One region of the Streptomyces sp. YPW6 genome, then DNA from elsewhere that is predicted to be linked to it. Evidence: riboswitches for the same ligand, from Rfam matches in the RefSeq annotation. Region 1 holds a riboswitch; each other region holds the start of a gene.

Region 1 (5,680 bases):
ACCCCCGCTTCGAGAACACCGCGGCCGACGGCGGATACGCCCCGCGTCCCGCCTTCCGGCCGCTCACCCGCTTCGAGGGGCAGGGCCTGGACAAGGGGCACGTCGTCCACGACCTGCTGTTCGCCCGCGTCTGACACACCCGTCGGACGCGCGGGGCTCCCGCCTCCGACGCACGGGGGCGCACGACGGCGTACGGCCATGTCCTGGCCGGATGCGCCGTCGCCGGGTGTCGGTGCTCCTCGTTAGGGTCGAGAGGTGTCCGACCCCTCCGTGCAGCAACAGCAGGCGCACCCGGCCGTCCCGGTCCTCCACGAGCAGCGGCTCGACGAGGTCCTGGGCGCCGTGCCGGAGCGCGGCCGGGCACGCTACCGGCCGCACCGCGTCGGCATGGTGTGGCGCAGCAAGGTGTTCCGCGCCGGGGCCGTGATCGTGGCGCTCCTGCTGTGCGGTCTGGTGATCCTCGCGCTCGTCCGGGAACAGACCGGGCCCGAGGGGTTCCTCGTCGGCCTGGGCCTGGCGGTGCTGCCGGTACCGCTGCTGATGGCCGCCTTCCGCTGGCTGGACCGGGTCGAGCCGGGACCCTGGCGGAATCTGATCTTCTCCTTCGCCTGGGGGGCGTGCGCCGCAGCGCTCGTCGCGATCATCGCCAACTCCTTCGCGACGCGCTGGATAGCCACCGCGACGGCCGACCCGGCGAGCGCCGACACCCTGGGAGCGACGGTGATCGCCCCCGTGGTCGAGGAGAGCGCGAAGGCGGCGGCCGTGCTGCTGATCTTCCTGTTCCGCCGACGGGAGTTCAGCGGAGTGGTGGACGGCATCGTCGTCGCCGGGTTCACCGCGACGGGCTTCGCGTTCACCGAGAACATCCTCTATCTGGGCAACGCCTTCGGCGAGGACCAGCAGCTCGGCAGCTCCGGGTTCGCCTCGGTGACGGCGGGGACGTTCTTCGTGCGGATCGTCATGTCCCCGTTCGCGCACCCCCTGTTCACGGTCCTCACCGGCCTCGGCTTCGGCTTCGCGGCCGTCAGCGCCCGCCGCCACCGGACCCGCCGGATCGCCCTGCCGATGCTGGGTCTGCTGCTCGCGATGGGACTGCACGCCCTGTGGAACGGCTCGTCGGCCTTCGGCCCGTACGGCTTCTACGCGGTGTACGGGATCGTCATGGTCCCGGCGTTCGGCCTGGTGACCTGGCTGGCGATCTGGTCGCGCCAGCGGGAGCTGCGGACGCTCGCCGCCGAGCTGCCCGCGTATGCGGCGGCCGGCTGGCTCACCCCCGCCGAGCCGTCGGCACTCTCCTCCATGCGGGCCCGGGGTATGGCCCGCGACCTGGCCCGCCACTGGCAGCAGGACCGGGCCCGGGGCCGGGCGGCGGCCCGCGCGGTCGCGGAGTACGAGTCGTTCGCGACCTCGCTCGCGGGCCTGCGCCGCCGGGCCCGCCACGGCGCGGTGGGCCCGGACTTCGGCGCCCGCGAGCGGGAGTTGCTGCACCACCTGTGGCAGCGCCGGGGCGTCGCGGCCCCGGCCCTGACCCACGCGGCCCGTCTCACGTCCCACCGGGGACCGCACCACGGCCACCACGGCCACCACGCGCCGACGCCGTACGGCCGGCCCCCCTCCCAGCCGTACGCCCCCGGGTACGGAAGCGGTCCGGGGCAGGGCCACGGCGCCGCACCCGGATACGGTCCCGGCTACGGCGCGCAGTACGGGCAGCCCCAGGCCCATCCCTACGGATACGGGCACGGGCACGGCGACCCCGGCTCCGTCAGGCCGACGCCTCGGTGAGCAGGGCGATCTCCCGGTCCGTCAGCCGCAGGTCGGCGACCGCCATGAGGGCGGGGAGCTGTTCGACGGTCCGCGCGGAGGCGATCGGGGCGGCGACGGTCGGCTGCGCGGCGAGCCAGGCGAGGGCGACGGTCGCGATCTCGGCGTTCCGTTCCCCGGCCACCTGGTCGAGGGCGGCCAGCACCTTGCGTCCCCGCTCCGACTCCAGGTGGCCGCCCGCCTTCGCGGAGCGCGCGCTCTCCACCGTGGTACCGGCGCGGTACTTGCCGGTGAGGAAGCCGGAGGCGAGCGCGAAGTACGGGAGGGCGGCGAGGCCCGCGGCGGCCGCGGTGTCCTGGAGGGCCCCCTCGTACGTGTCGCGGGAGACCAGGTTGTAGTGCGGCTGGAGCGCGACGTACCGGGCGAGGCCCTCGCGCTCGGAGAAGTCGAGGGAGGCGGCGAGGCGCTCGGGGCTGATGTTGGAGGCGGCGATGTGGCGCACCTTGCCGTCCTTCACCAGCTGGTCGAGGGCGGTGATGATCTCCTCGACCGGAACGGTCTCGTCGTCGAAGTGCGTGTAGAAGAGGTCGATGTGGTCGGTGCCGAGCCGGCGCAGCGATGCCTCGGCCGCGCCCTTGATGGTGCCGGCCGACAGGCCCCGGAACGCGGGGTGGGCACCGGCCTTGGTGGCGACGACGATGTCGGACCGGTGGGAGCGGGAGGCGAGCCACTTGCCGATGACGGTCTCCGACTCACCGCCCCGGTTGCCCTCGACCCAGGCGGAGTACGCGTCGGCGGTGTCGATGATGTTGCCGCCGGCCGCGACGTAGGCGTCCAGGACGGCGAAGGACTGTTTCTCGTCCGCCGTCCAGCCGAAGACGTTGCCGCCGAGGGCGAGGGGGAAGACCTGGAGGCCGGAGGTGCCGAGAGGGATGCGCGCTGACGTCATGTGAGGGTTCAACGGGCCGGGCGGGAGACGGTATTCCGTCGCCTGCTCCATCCGGGCGCGTAGCCTCTCGTTCCCCGACGCCAGGGCTTCCGCTCCGTCCGGGGCCGTAGCTCCACGCCCGGATGCCACCGCTCGGTCGGGCCCGTGGCCCCTCGCCCGGATGCGACCGGCTCGGTCGGGCCCGGCGTGCCCTCGCGCCCATGCCACCGGCTCCTTCCGTCCTCGGCGCCGCCTCCCCCGGACGGACCGGCAGCCCTGACGTCGGGGGGTGTGCGTCAGGGCTGCCGGGGTTTCGGGGCGGGGGCCGCACAGGACGGCCCCCGGGGGGCCGGCGAGGGATGCCGGCCCGGGAGGGGGCGGGCCGGCGACGGGCGCCGGCCCGAGGGGCTCAGACCTGCAGGCCCTTGCTGTTCAGCCAGGCCATCGGGTCCATCGCGGAGCCGCCCGCGGTGCGGACCTCCAGGTGGAGGTGGACGCCGGTCACGTTGCCGGTCGCGCCCATGCGGCCGATGGTCTCGCCGGTCGTGACCTTCTGGCCGACCGAGACGTCGATCGAGGACTGGTGCGCGTACCAGATCTCCGTGCCGTCGTCGAGCTGGAGCACCGTGCGGTAGCCGTACGAACCGGACCAGCCGGCCGACGTGATCGTGCCACTGTGCACGGCCTTGAGCGGCGATCCGGCCGCGCCGGCGAAGTCGAGGCCGGTGTGCTGGCCCGAGGACCACATCGCGCCGGACTGACCGTAGGTGGAAGTGATCGTGTACGAGGCGGCCGGCAGGGAGAAGCTGGCGGCGAGCTTGGCGAGACGCTCCTCCTCCGCCTTCTTCTTCGCCGCTTCCTCTGCCGCCTTCTTCTTCGCGGCGGCTTCGGCCTCGGCCTCGTCCTGCTGCTTCTTGGCCTCTTCCGCCGCCTTCTCGGCAGCCGCCTTCTCGGCCGCCGCCTTGGCCTCGGCGTCGGCGCTCGCCTGCTGCTGCTCGGCCTGCTGGAGGATCCGGGCGCGCAGTGCCTCGCCGGCGTCGGCGCCCTGCTCGGCCTCGGCGCTGGTGAGCCCGGCGGTGGTGAGCGGCGCGGCCGCGGCGACCGGGGCGGCCTCCGCCTCGTCGGACATGAAGGTCCCGACGCCGGGTAGGGACTTGGCGTCGGGGAGATTGTCCGCGATGGAATCGGGAAGAGAGATGGAGACGGGCGCCTTGTCCTGAGCGGTGGCCATGCCACCGGCTCCGACGGCCGCTATGACGCCGACCCCGAGGACGGTGGAGCTACGGGCCAGACCACGCTGCTTGGCGACGCGGTGCCTGCCGCGCACGGGACGGATGGAGTCCTCGGTGGGATTCCACTCCCCCACGGACCGCTCGGCGCCACCGTAGCTGTCGGTGCTGAAGGGTGACGGGGCCTCAGGGGCAGGCTGGTTGGACGCCACGTGGGCGCACTCCTTTCCTTCCTTCTCGCCTACCGGGTTAGCTGACGGGTTCGGAGCAGGAAGGTCTCCTACGGGCCCCTCCGCCTCTCACGAGACGCAGGCGTCCGATTCACCCCATGTAGGTGGTTCCCCGGTTCCCTTGCGGAATTCGGCGCTCGCGCGCGGCGCCGTCCCTGACGACGGCTGTGACGACCGCGCTGCGTTATCGAACGTTAATAGACGCACGGGCCCGATTCCAAGCCGTTCCTGTTGATCATTAACGAACAGGAGTGGGAGGTACGGTGCACAACCGGGCGGAATCGGGCTACTTGACCGGGGCTCAGTCACACGCCTTTTTCTGACGGTGTGTCATCTGTTATGCGGAGCGGTTTCCTTCGATTACGCACCGTGTCATCGCCCGTGGTCCACCCGGCTCCAGGTAACGGCACGGACCCCCGCGGGCGCGTCACATCAGCGGGCCGCGTCCTCGCCGCCCCGGCCCACGATCTTCACCGTCGTCCGCCGCGCGGGCTGCCCCTCCGCCGGCCGGCCGACCGCGATCAGCGCCATGTCGTCCGTCGCGTGCCCGCCGGTGTGCAGCCGTACGTCATCGGTCAGCGCCGACAGCAGCTCCTCCGGCCCCGGGAAGATCCGGCCGCGCAGCCGGGCCGCCGGATCGTAGAAGACCCCGTTCGCGTCCCGGGCCTCGGACAGGCCGTCCGTGAAGGCGAGGAGCGTCGCCCCGGGAGGCATCGCCCACTCGTCGGCGCGGTCGGGCCAGACCCCGAGGTCCATGCCCAGCGGCAGGGCGGGCACCGAGGGCGCCAGCACCTCCAGGGCGCCGTCCGCGTGCAGCAGGATCGGCTCGGGGTGGCCGCGGTTGACCAGGCGGACCGTGGCCGCCCCGGGCGGGATCTCGGCCAGCACGGCGGTGATGAACCCCTCCATGGCGTCCAGCCCGTACCGCCGCGTCTCCTCCCGTGCCAGCGCCCGCTCCAGCCGCTGGGCGACACCCTCCAGCGAACGCTCCTGCTCGGCGGCCTCCCGGAACGCCCCGATGATCACCGCCACCGCCTCGACGGCGCCCAGCCCCTTGCCGCGGACGTCGCCGACCACCACCCGCACGCCGTAGGGGGTGTCCGCGACGGCGTACAGGTCGCCGCCCACGAACTCGTCCGCCTGCGCCGCCTCGTACCGTGCGGCCACCTGGAGCCCGCCGATCCGCTCGACCGGCGTGGGCAGTACGGCCCGCATGGCGGTCTCCGCGACGGCGCGGGCCGAGGCCAGCTGCTCGTTGCCGCGCCGCACGACGCCGTTGATGACGATGGCCAGCACCGAGCCCGTGAGCACGGTGACCGTCTCGATGACCGGGACCACCTGGGTGGACGTCCCGTCGGAGATCCGCATCACGATGACCGAGATGATCGCGGCGATCCCGGTGCGGACGGTCCGGGACAGCGAGAAGAACGGGGCGGCGATCAGCGGGGCCGCGACGAACAGGGGGACGGCGGTGAAGTTGGGCGGGGCCAGCGAGTCGAACAGCAGCCCGCCGAGGATCAGCAGGGCGGGCA
Region 2 (5,680 bases), 1.3 Mb from region 1:
GTGGACCGGGCCGCCGCCGTGCCGGGCGTCGGCGGCGCGTTCGACGTCGGCCCGTTCGTCGGCGGTCAGGGTGGCCAGCAGCTTCCGGGCGTCGGCCAGCTTGGTGCGGATCGCGGCGCGGTGCTCGCGCAGTTCGGTGCGCCGGGCGGCGAGGCGTTCGGTCTCCTCGTCGGCGCGGGCCTTGACCTGGGAGATCCGGGAGACCTGCCGCTTGATGTTCCGCAGCAGCCCGCTCTGCCGGTCGCCCGCCCGGTCGAGGTAGGAGGCGCGTTGCAGATAGGCGTCGGGGTCGGAGGAGAGCGCCAGTTGCAGGGCCGGATCCAGGGTGCCGGAGCGGTACTGCGCGGTGGCCAGTGAACCGAGCGCGTGCCGGGCGGTGTTGAGGCGGTCGGTGCGGCGGGCGGCCTCGTCGGTCAGGGCGTCGACGGCGCGGGTGGCGGCATCCGCCTTCTCCTTCGCTCCGTTGTACTTCTCGGTGGCGACCTCGGCGTCGTGGTAGAGCCGGTCGACCTTCGCCTTCACCTGGTCCGCGGTGGGGGCCGGTTCGGCGGGGGCCGCCCCCGCACCGGTGACCGATCCGGCGGTGGCGGCCCCGGCGAGCGCCAGGGTGGCGGCGGTGCGGGCAGCAGGGCCGAAGAGCGGGCGCTGCTTGGGTTTTCGATGAGCTGACCTGCGGTGCGCTGCCACGGGGGCGGCATCCTTCCTCTCGGCTGTCCGCCGGGAAACGGCGGCGGGTCCGGGATGGACGCTAATCCTGGCGAGGGGAAAAGAGTCGCCATGACAGGTATTGCCCTGATGTGACGTTTCGCCGGTCACGGATGATCGAATCGATCAAGGAAGTCGAAGGCGGCAAGGAAGCCGTAGGCGGCAAGGAAGCCGAATGCAGCAAAGAGGCCGAAGCCGTCAAGGAGGCCGAGCCATCAGGGGGGAGAGAGGCCGGGGGCGGGCGAGGAAGGCTTACCTCACTGAAGGGTAAAACTTTGGCCATGGCTAGGCTGCCGAGCCATGGACGTACTCATCAATGTCTTCGTCGCCCTGCACATCATCGGCATCGCCTCCCTGCTGGGCGGCTTCCTGACGCAGATGAAGGCCATGGGGTCCGGGGCCGCGCGCTTCACCCCCGCGATGCTGCACGGCGCGCTGACCATGCTGGTCACCGGCATGGTCCTGGTCGGCCTCAACCAGGCCGACGACCAGACCGTGAACAACGTCAAGGTCGGTATCAAGCTGGCGCTGCTGGTCGTGATCCTCGCCCTGGTCTACGTCAAGCGCGACGAGGAGAAGACGGGCAAGGGCCCGTTCATCGCGGTCGGCGCCCTGACGACCGCCAACATCTTCATCGCCACGGTCTGGACCTGAGGCCGGTCCCGGTCGTCCGGGGGGCGGCCTCAGGTCCGGACACCGGGTCACGCCGGGCGGACGCTCCCGTAGATCGGCATGTAGTAGATCGACTCCTCGCGCACGTTCGCACCGGGCTTCGGGGCGTGGATCATCATCCCGTCGCCCTTGTAGATGCCGACGTGGCTGATGTCGTCGTAGAAGAACACCAGGTCCCCGGGCCGGAGGTCGGACGTGGCGACCCGCGTGCCGACCTCGACCTGGTCCCAGGTGGTCCGGGGCAGGGTCACGCCCGCCTCCCGCCAGGCCGCCTGCGTCAGCCCCGAGCAGTCGTAGCTGGCGGGACCCGAGGCCCCCCACACGTACGGCTTGCCGATCTGGGCGCGGGCGAAGGCCAGCACCTTCTCCGCCTTGGCGGCGTAACCGCTGTCCGTACCGGACCCGGACCCCGTGTCCGTGCCCGTACCGGTGCCCGATCCGGATCCCGGACCGCCGCCGGAATCCCGCGCCGCCTCCTCGCGGGCCTGCTCCTCGGCCTCGGCCTTCTGCTTCGCCTCGGCGGCCTGGCGGGCGGCCAGCTTCGCCGCCTTCTCCTTCGCCTCGGCCTCCTTCCGCCGCTCCAGCTCCGCCAGCCGCGCCTTCTCCTCGGCGGTCAGCCGGGACAGCAGCTCGCGCGCCTCGGTCAGCTTGGCCTGGACGTCCTTCTTGCTGGAGGCGAGCGTGGCCTGCGTCTCGGTGAGGGTCTCCAGACTCTTCACGGCCTCCGCGCGCTTCTTCGCCGCCGAGGCCTGCTGCGTACGGAAGTCACTCAGGGCCATCTGCTGCCGCTGCGTCGCCCGGTCCATCAGCCGGCTCTGGTCGAAGTACCCCTGCGGGTCGTCCGCGAGGAAGAACGTCGCCGTGGGAGCGATGCCGCCGCTGCGGTACTGGGCCGCCGCGTAGGAGCCCAGCGCCCGGCGCGCCTCGTTGATCTTCTCGGTCCGCTTCGCCACGTCCGCGAGCAGCCCGTCGACCTTCTTCTGCTGCGACGAGGAGGCGGCCTTGGCCCGGTTGTACTCCTGGGTGGCCGTGCCCGCCTGCCGGTACAGGGCGTCGACCTTCTTCTGCACGTCCTCGATGGCGGGCTTCGGCTCCGCGGGCGCCGCCGTGGCGCTCTGCGTGGAGAGCAGCGTCACCGAGGCCAGCGCGGCCGTCGTCAGTCCGACGGCGGGGGTGGTGGTGCGCACCTTCGTGCGCGGCTTGCGATGCGATGCCAAGACCGGCATCTCCTTCCGTGGACCGCCTACCGGGTTAGCTGTCGGGTTCGGACGGAACGGAAGGCTGTCCTACGGTCCGCATACGGGAGTGCGGGCCGATTCACCCCGGTGCTGCGTGTGGGTCCCCGGTTCCGGACCGCCGGGGAGGCGGCGCGGATTCGGCAGAGGTGTCCGTCAGGCGCGGTTCGCCTCAGGGAGGTACGGATCACCTGACCGAGCACGCTAGCCAAAGCGCCCCACCGCTGGGAAGGACGATGAGCGATATGCCCGATACATTTTCGTGACCTGTCCGGATCGGAGGTCCGGCACCCCCTCCGACCGGGCCGTCCTTCACGGACCGTGGACGTCCGCTCTCCGTGCGTACGGGTGACGGGCGGGCGGTTCCCCGGGTCCCGGCGGCCGCTGCCGACCGCTTCCCGGCTTCGGCGGAAGGTTGTCGGTCCGGCCGCCTAGACTCGGGAGGCGATGAGCAGCCTCTTTGACGACAGTTTCCTGACCGGCCTCCAGCCCGCGGAGGACGGCCCCCCGCCGCCCCCCGAGGACCACGCGCCCGAAGCGGTGCCGGAGGGACTCTTCGAGGGTGTCTACGACGCGCCCCCGCCGCCCCGCGACGGGTACTACCGGGACGGCCACCCGCGCCCGGCAATCGATTCCGCCGGGCTGCTCGAAGGACTGAACACCGAGCAGCGCGCCGCCGTCGTGCACGCCGGATCCCCGCTGCTCATCGTCGCCGGGGCCGGTTCCGGCAAGACCCGGGTGCTCACCCACCGCATCGCCCACCTGCTGGCCGAGCGCGGCACGCACCCCGGGCAGATCCTCGCGATCACCTTCACCAACAAGGCCGCGGGCGAGATGAAGGAGCGCGTCGAGCAGCTCGTGGGTCCGCGCGCGGGCGCCATGTGGGTCATGACCTTCCACAGCGCGTGCGTCCGCATCCTGCGCCGCGAGTCGAAGAAGCTCGGCTTCACCTCGTCCTTCTCGATCTACGACGCCGCCGACTCCAAGCGCCTGATGGCCCTGGTCTGCCGCGATCTGGACCTGGACCCCAAGCGCTATCCGCCCAAGTCCTTCACCGCCAAGGTCTCCAACCTCAAGAACGAGCTCATCGACGAGGAGACCTTCGCCGGGCAGGCCGCGGATGGTTTCGAGAAGACCCTCGCCCAGGCGTACGCGCTCTACCAGGCCCGCCTCCGCGAGGCCAACGCCCTGGACTTCGACGACATCATCATGACGACGGTCCACCTCCTCCAGGCCTTCCCGGACGTCGCCGAGCACTACCGCCGCCGCTTCCGCCACGTCCTCGTCGACGAGTACCAGGACACCAACCACGCCCAGTACACGCTGGTCCGTGAGCTGGTCGGCCCGGCCGGCGAGGACGACGCCCCCGCCGAGCTGTGCGTGGTCGGTGACGCGGACCAGTCGATCTACGCCTTCCGGGGCGCGACCATCCGCAACATCCTCCAGTTCGAGGAGGACTACCCGAGCGCGACCACGATCCTGCTGGAGCAGAACTACCGCTCCACGCAGACGATCCTCTCCGCCGCCAACGCCGTCATCGAGCGCAACGAGAGCCGCCGCCCGAAGAACCTGTGGACCAACGCCGGCACCGGCGCCCGCATCACCGGCTATGTCGCCGACACCGAGCACGACGAGGCGCAGTTCGTCGCCGACGAGATCGACCGGCTCACCGACGCGGGCGACGCCAAGGCGGGCGACGTCGCCGTCTTCTACCGGACCAACGCCCAGTCCCGTGTCTTCGAAGAGGTCTTCATCCGCGTCGGCCTGCCCTACAAGGTCGTCGGCGGCGTGCGCTTCTACGAGCGCAAGGAGGTCCGGGACGTCCTGGCCTATCTGAGGGTCCTCGCCAACCCCGAGGACAGCGTCCCGCTCCGCCGCATCCTCAACGTCCCCAAGCGCGGCATCGGGGACCGCGCCGAAGCCATGATCGACGCCCTGTCGCTGCGCGAGAAGATCTCCTTCCCGCAGGCGCTGCGCCGCGTCGACGAGGCGTACGGCATGGCGGCCCGTTCCTCCAACGCCGTCAAGCGGTTCAACACGCTGATGGAGGAGCTGCGCACGATCGTCGAGTCCGGCGCCGGACCGGCCGTCGTGCTGGAAGCCGTCCTGGAGCGCACGGGCTATCTCGCCGAGCTCCAGGCCTCCACCGACCCGCAGGACGAGACCCGCATCGAGAACCTCCAGGAACTCGCCGCCGTCGCTCTCGAATTCGAGCAGGAGCGCGGCGAGGAGGAGGGCGCGGGCACGCTCGCGGAGTTCCTGGAGAAGGTCGCGCTCGTCGCGGACTCCGACCAGATCCCCGACGAGGACGAGGACGGCTCCGGCGTCATCACGCTGATGACCCTGCACACCGCGAAGGGCCTGGAGTTCCCCGTCGTCTTCCTCACCGGCCTGGAGGACGGCGTCTTCCCGCACATGCGGGCCCTCGGCCAGACCAAGGAGCTGGAGGAGGAGCGCCGCCTCGCCTACGTCGGCATCACCCGCGCCCGCGAGCGGCTCTATCTGACCCGGGCCGCGATGCGCAGCGCCTGGGGCCAGCCCTCGTACAACCCGCCGTCGCGGTTCCTGGAGGAGATCCCGGAGGCGCACCTGGAGTGGAAGCGCAAGGGCCCGATGGCCGCCCCCGCCGGTCCCACCTCCGGCATCACGTCCTCGCTGTCCTCCTCCCGCTCCCGCTCCGGCCCCTCGGGCTTCGCGACCCGGCGCTCCTCGGACAAGCCGACGGTCGCCCTGGCCGTCGGGGACCGGGTGACGCACGACCAGTTCGGCCTGGGCACGGTGACGGCCGTCGAGGGCCACGGCGACCAGGCCAAGGCGACGGTCGACTTCGGCGACGACCGCCCGAAGAAGCTGCTCCTGCGGTACGCGCCGGTCGAGAAGCTGTAGGCCGGAAGGCACGGGAGCGGGGGAGGGCCGTCGAAGCCCTCCCCCGCTCCCGTGCGTGCCGTCAGGCCGGGTTGAGGCCCTTGCTGCGCAGCCACACCAGCGGGTCGATCGCCGCGCCGCCGCCGGGCCGGACCTCGAAGTGCAGGTGCGGGCCGGTGGAGTTCCCGGAGTTCCCGGAGTAC
Region 3 (5,680 bases), 2.6 Mb from region 1:
ACGGCCACCGCACAGGCCGGTTCCGGCGGCTTGACAGCGACCGAGCACCGCCTGGCCAACGGCCTGCGTGTGGTGCTCTCCGAGGACCATCTGACCCCGGTCGCCGCGGTCTGCCTCTGGTACGACGTCGGCTCGCGCCACGAGGTCAAGGGACGCACCGGCCTGGCTCACCTCTTCGAGCACCTGATGTTCCAGGGCTCGGGCCAGGTCCAGGGGAACGGCCACTTCGAGCTCGTCCAGGGGGCCGGCGGCTCGCTCAACGGCACGACCAGCTTCGAGCGGACCAACTACTTCGAGACCATGCCCACCCACCAGGTGGAGCTCGCCCTGTGGCTCGAAGCCGACCGGATGGGCTCCCTCCTCGCCGCGCTCGACGAGGAATCCATGGAGAACCAGCGCGACGTCGTCAAGAACGAGCGCCGCCAGCGTTACGACAACGTGCCCTACGGCACCGCGTTCGAGAAGCTGACCGCCCTCTCCTACCCCGAGGGCCACCCCTACCACCACACCCCGATCGGCTCCATGGCCGACCTGGACGCGGCCACGCTGGAGGACGCCCGCGCGTTCTTCCGTACGTACTACGCGCCCAACAACGCGGTGCTCTCCGTGGTCGGCGACATCGATCCCGAGCAGACCCTCGCCTGGATCGAGAGGTACTTCGGTTCGATCCCCTCCCACGACGGCAAGCAGCCGCCGCGCGACGGGACACTGCCCGAGATCATCGGTGAGCAGCTGCGCGAAGTGGTCCACGAGGAGGTTCCGGCGCGCGCCCTGATGGCCGCCTACCGGCTCCCGCACGACGGCACCCGCGCCTGCGACGCCGCGGACCTGGCGCTGACCGTGCTGGGCGGCGGCGAGTCCTCCCGGCTGCACAACCGCCTGGTCCGGCGCGACCGTACGGCCGTGGCGGCGGGCTTCGGCCTGCTGCGGCTCGCCGGGGCTCCCTCGCTGGGCTGGCTGGACGTCAAGACCTCCGGCGGCGTCGAGGTGGAGACGATCGAGGCCGCCGTCGACGAGGAGCTGGCCCGGTTCGCCGCCGAAGGTCCCACGCCCGGGGAAATGGAGCGGGCCCAGGCGCAGTTGGAGCGCGAATGGCTCGACCGGCTCGGCACCGTCGCCGGGCGCGCCGACGAACTGTGCCGCTACGCCGTCCTGTTCGGCGACCCGCAGCTGGCCCTGACCGCCGTGGGCCGCGTCCTGGACGTCACCGCGGAGGAGGTGCGCGCGGCGGCCGCCGCGGCCCTGCGTCCCGACAACCGGGCCGTGCTGGTCTACGAGCCCATCGAGCCGGCCGACGAGGCCGCCGAGGGCGAAGAAGGCACCGACGCGCACGAGGGGGCGGCCAAGTGAGCGACGCCGCCGTGACTGGAGTAGCCATGGAGTTCCACCCGCAGCCCACCCCCGGCACGGCCCGCCCCTGGGCCTTCCCGGCGCCCGAGCGGGGCACTCTGCCCAACGGGCTGACCGTGCTGCGCTGCCACCGCCCCGGCCAGCAGGTCGTCGCCGTGGAGATCTTCCTCGACGCGCCGCTGGAGGCCGAGCCCGAGGGCCTGGACGGCGTGGCCACGATCATGTCGCGGGCACTCTCCGAGGGCACCGACAAGCACAGCGCCGAGGAGTTCGCCGCCGAGCTGGAGCGCTGCGGAGCCACGCTCGACGCGCACGCCGACCACCCCGGCCTCCGGGTCTCCCTGGAGGTCCCGGCCTCCCGGCTGGCCAAGGCGCTCGGCCTGGTCGCCGAGGCGCTGCGGGCTCCCGCCTTCGCGGAGAGCGAGATCGAGCGCCTGGTGGGCAACCGCCTCGACGAGATCCCGCACGAGCACGCCAACCCTTCCCGGCGCGCCGCCAAGCAGCTCTCCAAGGAGCTGTTCCCGGCCACCGCCCGGATGTCCCGCCCGCGCCTGGGCACCGAGGAGACGGTCCGGCGGATCGACGCGGCCGCCGTGCGCGCCTTCTTCGAGGCCCACATCCGCCCGTCCACCGCCACCGCCGTGATCGTCGGCGACCTGACCGGCATCGACCTCGACGCCCTGCTGGCGGAGACCCTCGGCGACTGGTCCGGCAACACCGCCCAGGCCCGGCCGGTGCCGCCGATCACCGCGGACGACACCGGCCGCGTCGTCGTCGTGGACCGCCCCGGCGCGGTCCAGACACAGCTGCTGATCGGTCGCATCGGCGCCGACCGGCACGAGCGCGTGTGGCCCGCTCAGGTGCTCGGCACGTACTGCCTGGGCGGCACCCTCACCTCCCGGCTGGACCGGGTGCTGCGCGAGGAGAAGGGCTACACCTACGGTGTGCGCGCCTTCAGCCAGGTGCTGCGCTCCTCCGGCCCGGACTCGGGCGGCGCGGCGATGCTCGCGATCAGCGGCTCGGTGGACACGGAGTCCACCGGACCGGCCCTGGAGGACCTCTGGAAGGTCCTGCGGACGCTGGCCGCCGAGGGGCTGACCGACGCCGAGCGGGAGACGGCCGTGCAGAACCTGGTGGGTGTCGCCCCGCTGAAGTTCGAGACCGCCGCCTCCGTCGCGAGCACCCTGGCCGATCAGGTCGAGCAGCACCTCCCCGACGACTACCAGGCCCACCTCTACGCCCGGCTCGCCGAGACGGGCACCGTGGAGGCGACCGCCGCCGTGGTCAACGCCTTCCCGGTGGACCGCCTGGTCACGGTCCTCGTGGGGGACGCCGCGCAGATCGCCGAGCCGGTGAAGGCCCTCGGGATCGGAGAGGTGACCGTCGTCACCGGCTGACTCCCCGCCCCGCACGGCCGTCCGGGGGCGACCCGGACGAGCCCGGCGATGAGCCCGCCCGGCCCCGGTGGTGAACCCGCGCGAAGCCTGCCGTGAACCTGTGCGACCCCTGCCGTGAACAGGACCCCGACGAAAGAGTTTTCGTCGGGGTCCTGAGCTTTGGTGCGCTTGGTCCCTTTTGGTCCTCTTTGTTGGCTTGGTTGCCTGTCTGCCCTGTGGGATGTGCGACAAATCCCCTTGTCCGTTTGGTGATGGGAAGTCGCCCCGCCTAGCGTCGGCCCGGCTGTCCGTCACCCGTATGCCGCAGCCGCGGCGCCGGGCAGTCATCGCCGAGTCCCCGTCAGGCGCGAGCCTGGGGAGCCGGGGACCCACGCAGTCCCTGGGGTGAATCGGGGGCCCGTACCGCGCAACCGGCGCGGGCATCCGTAGGAGACCTTCCTGCTCCGAACCCGTCAGCTAACCCGGTAGGCGAGAAGGAAGGAAAGGAACCAGCCCCTCCATGGCGTTCACCCGTGCCACCGGGAAGCACCGTGCCCCGAGCCGCCTCACGCGCCGGAGCGTCCGGGCCGCAGGCATCGCGGCCCTGGCCACCACCGGAGTCCTCGGCTCGCTGTCCTCCCCGGCCCTCGCCGCGGACACCGAGGCCACCAAGGTCGCCGACACCGGCCTCACCCAGGCTCTGTCCCTCGACGCCGCCCTCGCCGAGCAGATCGACGCACAGGCCGACGCCCAGCAGCGGCAGGCCGACGCGGCCGCCAAGGCCAAGGCCAAGGCCGCCGCCGAGGCCCGCGAGAAGGCCGCCAAGGCCAAGGCGAAGGCCGAGGCCGAGCGCAAGGCCGAAGCCCGCGCCAAGGAGATCCGCGAGGAGAAGGCCCGTGCCGCCCGCGCCGCCGAGCGCGCCCGGCTGAACGCCTTCCACCTCCCGGTCGCCGGCTCCCACGTCACCACCGGCTACAACGCGGGCGGCTCCCTCTGGTCCTCCGGCAGCCACTCCGGCGTGGACTTCCAGGCCGCGTCCGGCAGTTCCGTCGTCGCCGTCGGCGCCGGTACCGTCGTCGAGGCCGGCTGGGGCGGTGCGTACGGCAACAACATCGTGCTCCGGATGGCGGACGGCACCTACACCCAGTACGGCCACCTCTCCTCCATCGGCGTCTCCGTCGGCCAGAGCGTCTCCTCCGGCCAGCAGATCGGCCTCTCCGGCTCCACGGGCAACTCCACCGGCCCGCACCTGCACTTCGAGGCCCGCACCACCCCCGACTACGGCTCCGACATGGACCCCGTCGCCTACCTGCGCTCCCACGGTCTGAACGTCTGACCCACCCCGCGCCACCCACCGTCCGAAGGCCCCGGCACCCGCCCGGGGCCTTCGGGCATTCCCGCGTGAAGATATCCCTCGATTCCGGCCTGCCATCGGAAATTCCAGCGGATTGTCATAGAGTCACGGAACAGACGTCGGGCGGCCGCGTTTCGCGGGGATCAAGGCGGAGGTTCGGATATGCGCATTCCCGCGCATTCGGTATGCACGGCAATCCGTGACGACATCGTCTCCGGTGTCTACGAGCGCGGCAGCCGCCTCACCGAGGAGCTGCTGGCCCGCCGCTACGGGGTCTCCCGGGTCCCGGTCCGCGAGGCGCTGCGCACACTGGAGTCCGAGGGTTTCGTGGTCACCCGCAGACATGCCGGCGCCTGTGTCGCCGAGCCCACCGCGCAGGAGGCCGCCGACCTCCTGGAGGTGCGGATGCTCCTGGAGCCGCTGGGGGCGGCCCGCGCCGCCCACCGCCGCACCGAGGCCCACCTCAAGGTGCTCCGCGGTCTGGTCAGGCTGGGCCAGGAGCGGGCCCGCCGGGGTGAGGGGGAGGATCTGCGCTCGCTGGGCGGCTGGTTCCACGAGACCCTCGCCCAGGCCTCAGGCAGTCCCGGGCTCATCGCGCTGCTCACCCAGCTCCGGCACAAGATCGCCTGGATGTACCTGGTCGAGCAGCCGGTCAGGCCGGTCGAGTCCTGGGCCGAGCGCGGTGCGATCGTGGACGCCGTGGCGCGCGGCGACGCCGAACGCGCGAGGGCGCTCACCGCCCAGCACGCGGAACGCTCCACCGCCGAGCACCGGCTCCGCCGCCCGGATCTCGCGGCGCGCCGCACCGCTCCCGTTCCTCCGGTGAGGAGTTCGCAACACGGCGTAAACACGGCGGGTGTCCGGCATTAACAGAAGCGCCGTATACAAAGAAGAGTAATTCCGAAGTGCGCTTTCGTGCTGCCCGCATTTTCGAGAAACGGCTCTTTCCCGAAAGCGAAAGAGCCGTGACCCCTTCACGAGGTCACGGCTCTCGCGCGGGTCGCATCCGGACGGACCGGAGGCGGAGGGGTCAGACGGTCTCCGGGAGCTCTTCCAGGCCCTCGGCGACCAGCTTCGCCAGCCGGTCCAGGGCGGCCTCGGCGTCGTCCGCGTCGGACGCGAGCACGATCTCCTCGCCACCCTGCGCGCCCAGGCCGAGCACGGCCAGCATGGAGGCGGCGTTCACCGGGTTGCCGTCGGCCTTGGCGATCGTCACGGGGACGCCGGAGGCCGTGGCGGCACGGACGAAGATGGAAGCGGGGCGGGCGTGCAGGCCCTCGGCCCAACCGACGTTTACGCGGCGCTCAGCCATGGTTCTGCCCTTCACATATCAACGGTTGTCTAGACCAGTCTCTCATGCGGTGCGTGGTGCTGTGCCCGGCCTCCGGTCCGGCCGTAGGCTTTGGCCATGGAGCCCACGCCGGAACAGCGTCCGCATCTCGCGTACCCCGACCACTGGGAAGCGGACGTGGTGCTCCGTGACGGGGGCACCGCACGCATCAGGCCGATCACCACGGACGACGCCGAGCGACTGGTCAGCTTCTACGAGCAGGTGTCCGACGAGTCGAAGTACTACCGCTTCTTCGCCCCGTATCCCCGC

What was found. A riboswitch is a leader RNA that binds a small molecule or an ion and turns the genes downstream of it on or off. The one in region 1 is predicted to bind cyclic di-AMP.
Positions count from the first base shown of each region.
Region 2: it holds a riboswitch for cyclic di-AMP, as region 1 does, so the genes downstream of both, KME66_RS11930 (C40 family peptidase) here and KME66_RS17930 (M23 family metallopeptidase) in region 1, are expected to answer to the same signal.
Region 3: it holds a riboswitch for cyclic di-AMP, as region 1 does, so the genes downstream of both, KME66_RS06410 (M23 family metallopeptidase) here and KME66_RS17930 (M23 family metallopeptidase) in region 1, are expected to answer to the same signal.

Region 1 is NZ_CP076457.1:4,041,415-4,047,094, reverse strand. Features, by position in the region: gene trmB (tRNA (guanosine(46)-N7)-methyltransferase TrmB) at 1-134, shown strand, start outside; gene KME66_RS17940 (PrsW family glutamic-type intramembrane protease) at 256-1,782, shown strand; gene KME66_RS17935 (aldo/keto reductase) at 1,763-2,710, opposite strand; gene KME66_RS17930 (M23 family metallopeptidase) at 3,099-4,130, opposite strand; cyclic di-AMP (ydaO/yuaA leader) riboswitch at 4,142-4,294, opposite strand; gene KME66_RS17925 (PP2C family protein-serine/threonine phosphatase) at 4,581-5,680, opposite strand, start outside.
Region 2 is NZ_CP076457.1:2,763,994-2,769,673, reverse strand. Features, by position in the region: gene KME66_RS11940 (C40 family peptidase) at 1-687, opposite strand, end outside; gene KME66_RS11935 (hypothetical protein) at 1,006-1,359, shown strand; gene KME66_RS11930 (C40 family peptidase) at 1,407-2,603, opposite strand; cyclic di-AMP (ydaO/yuaA leader) riboswitch at 2,602-2,757, opposite strand; gene pcrA (DNA helicase PcrA) at 3,060-5,498, shown strand; gene KME66_RS11920 (M23 family metallopeptidase) at 5,560-5,680, opposite strand, start outside.
Region 3 is NZ_CP076457.1:1,464,279-1,469,958, reverse strand. Features, by position in the region: gene KME66_RS06420 (pitrilysin family protein) at 1-1,350, shown strand, start outside; gene KME66_RS06415 (pitrilysin family protein) at 1,377-2,747, shown strand; cyclic di-AMP (ydaO/yuaA leader) riboswitch at 3,065-3,232, shown strand; gene KME66_RS06410 (M23 family metallopeptidase) at 3,247-4,062, shown strand; gene KME66_RS06405 (GntR family transcriptional regulator) at 4,243-4,950, shown strand; gene KME66_RS06400 (HPr family phosphocarrier protein) at 5,111-5,392, opposite strand; gene KME66_RS06395 (bifunctional GNAT family N-acetyltransferase/acetate--CoA ligase family protein) at 5,489-5,680, shown strand, end outside.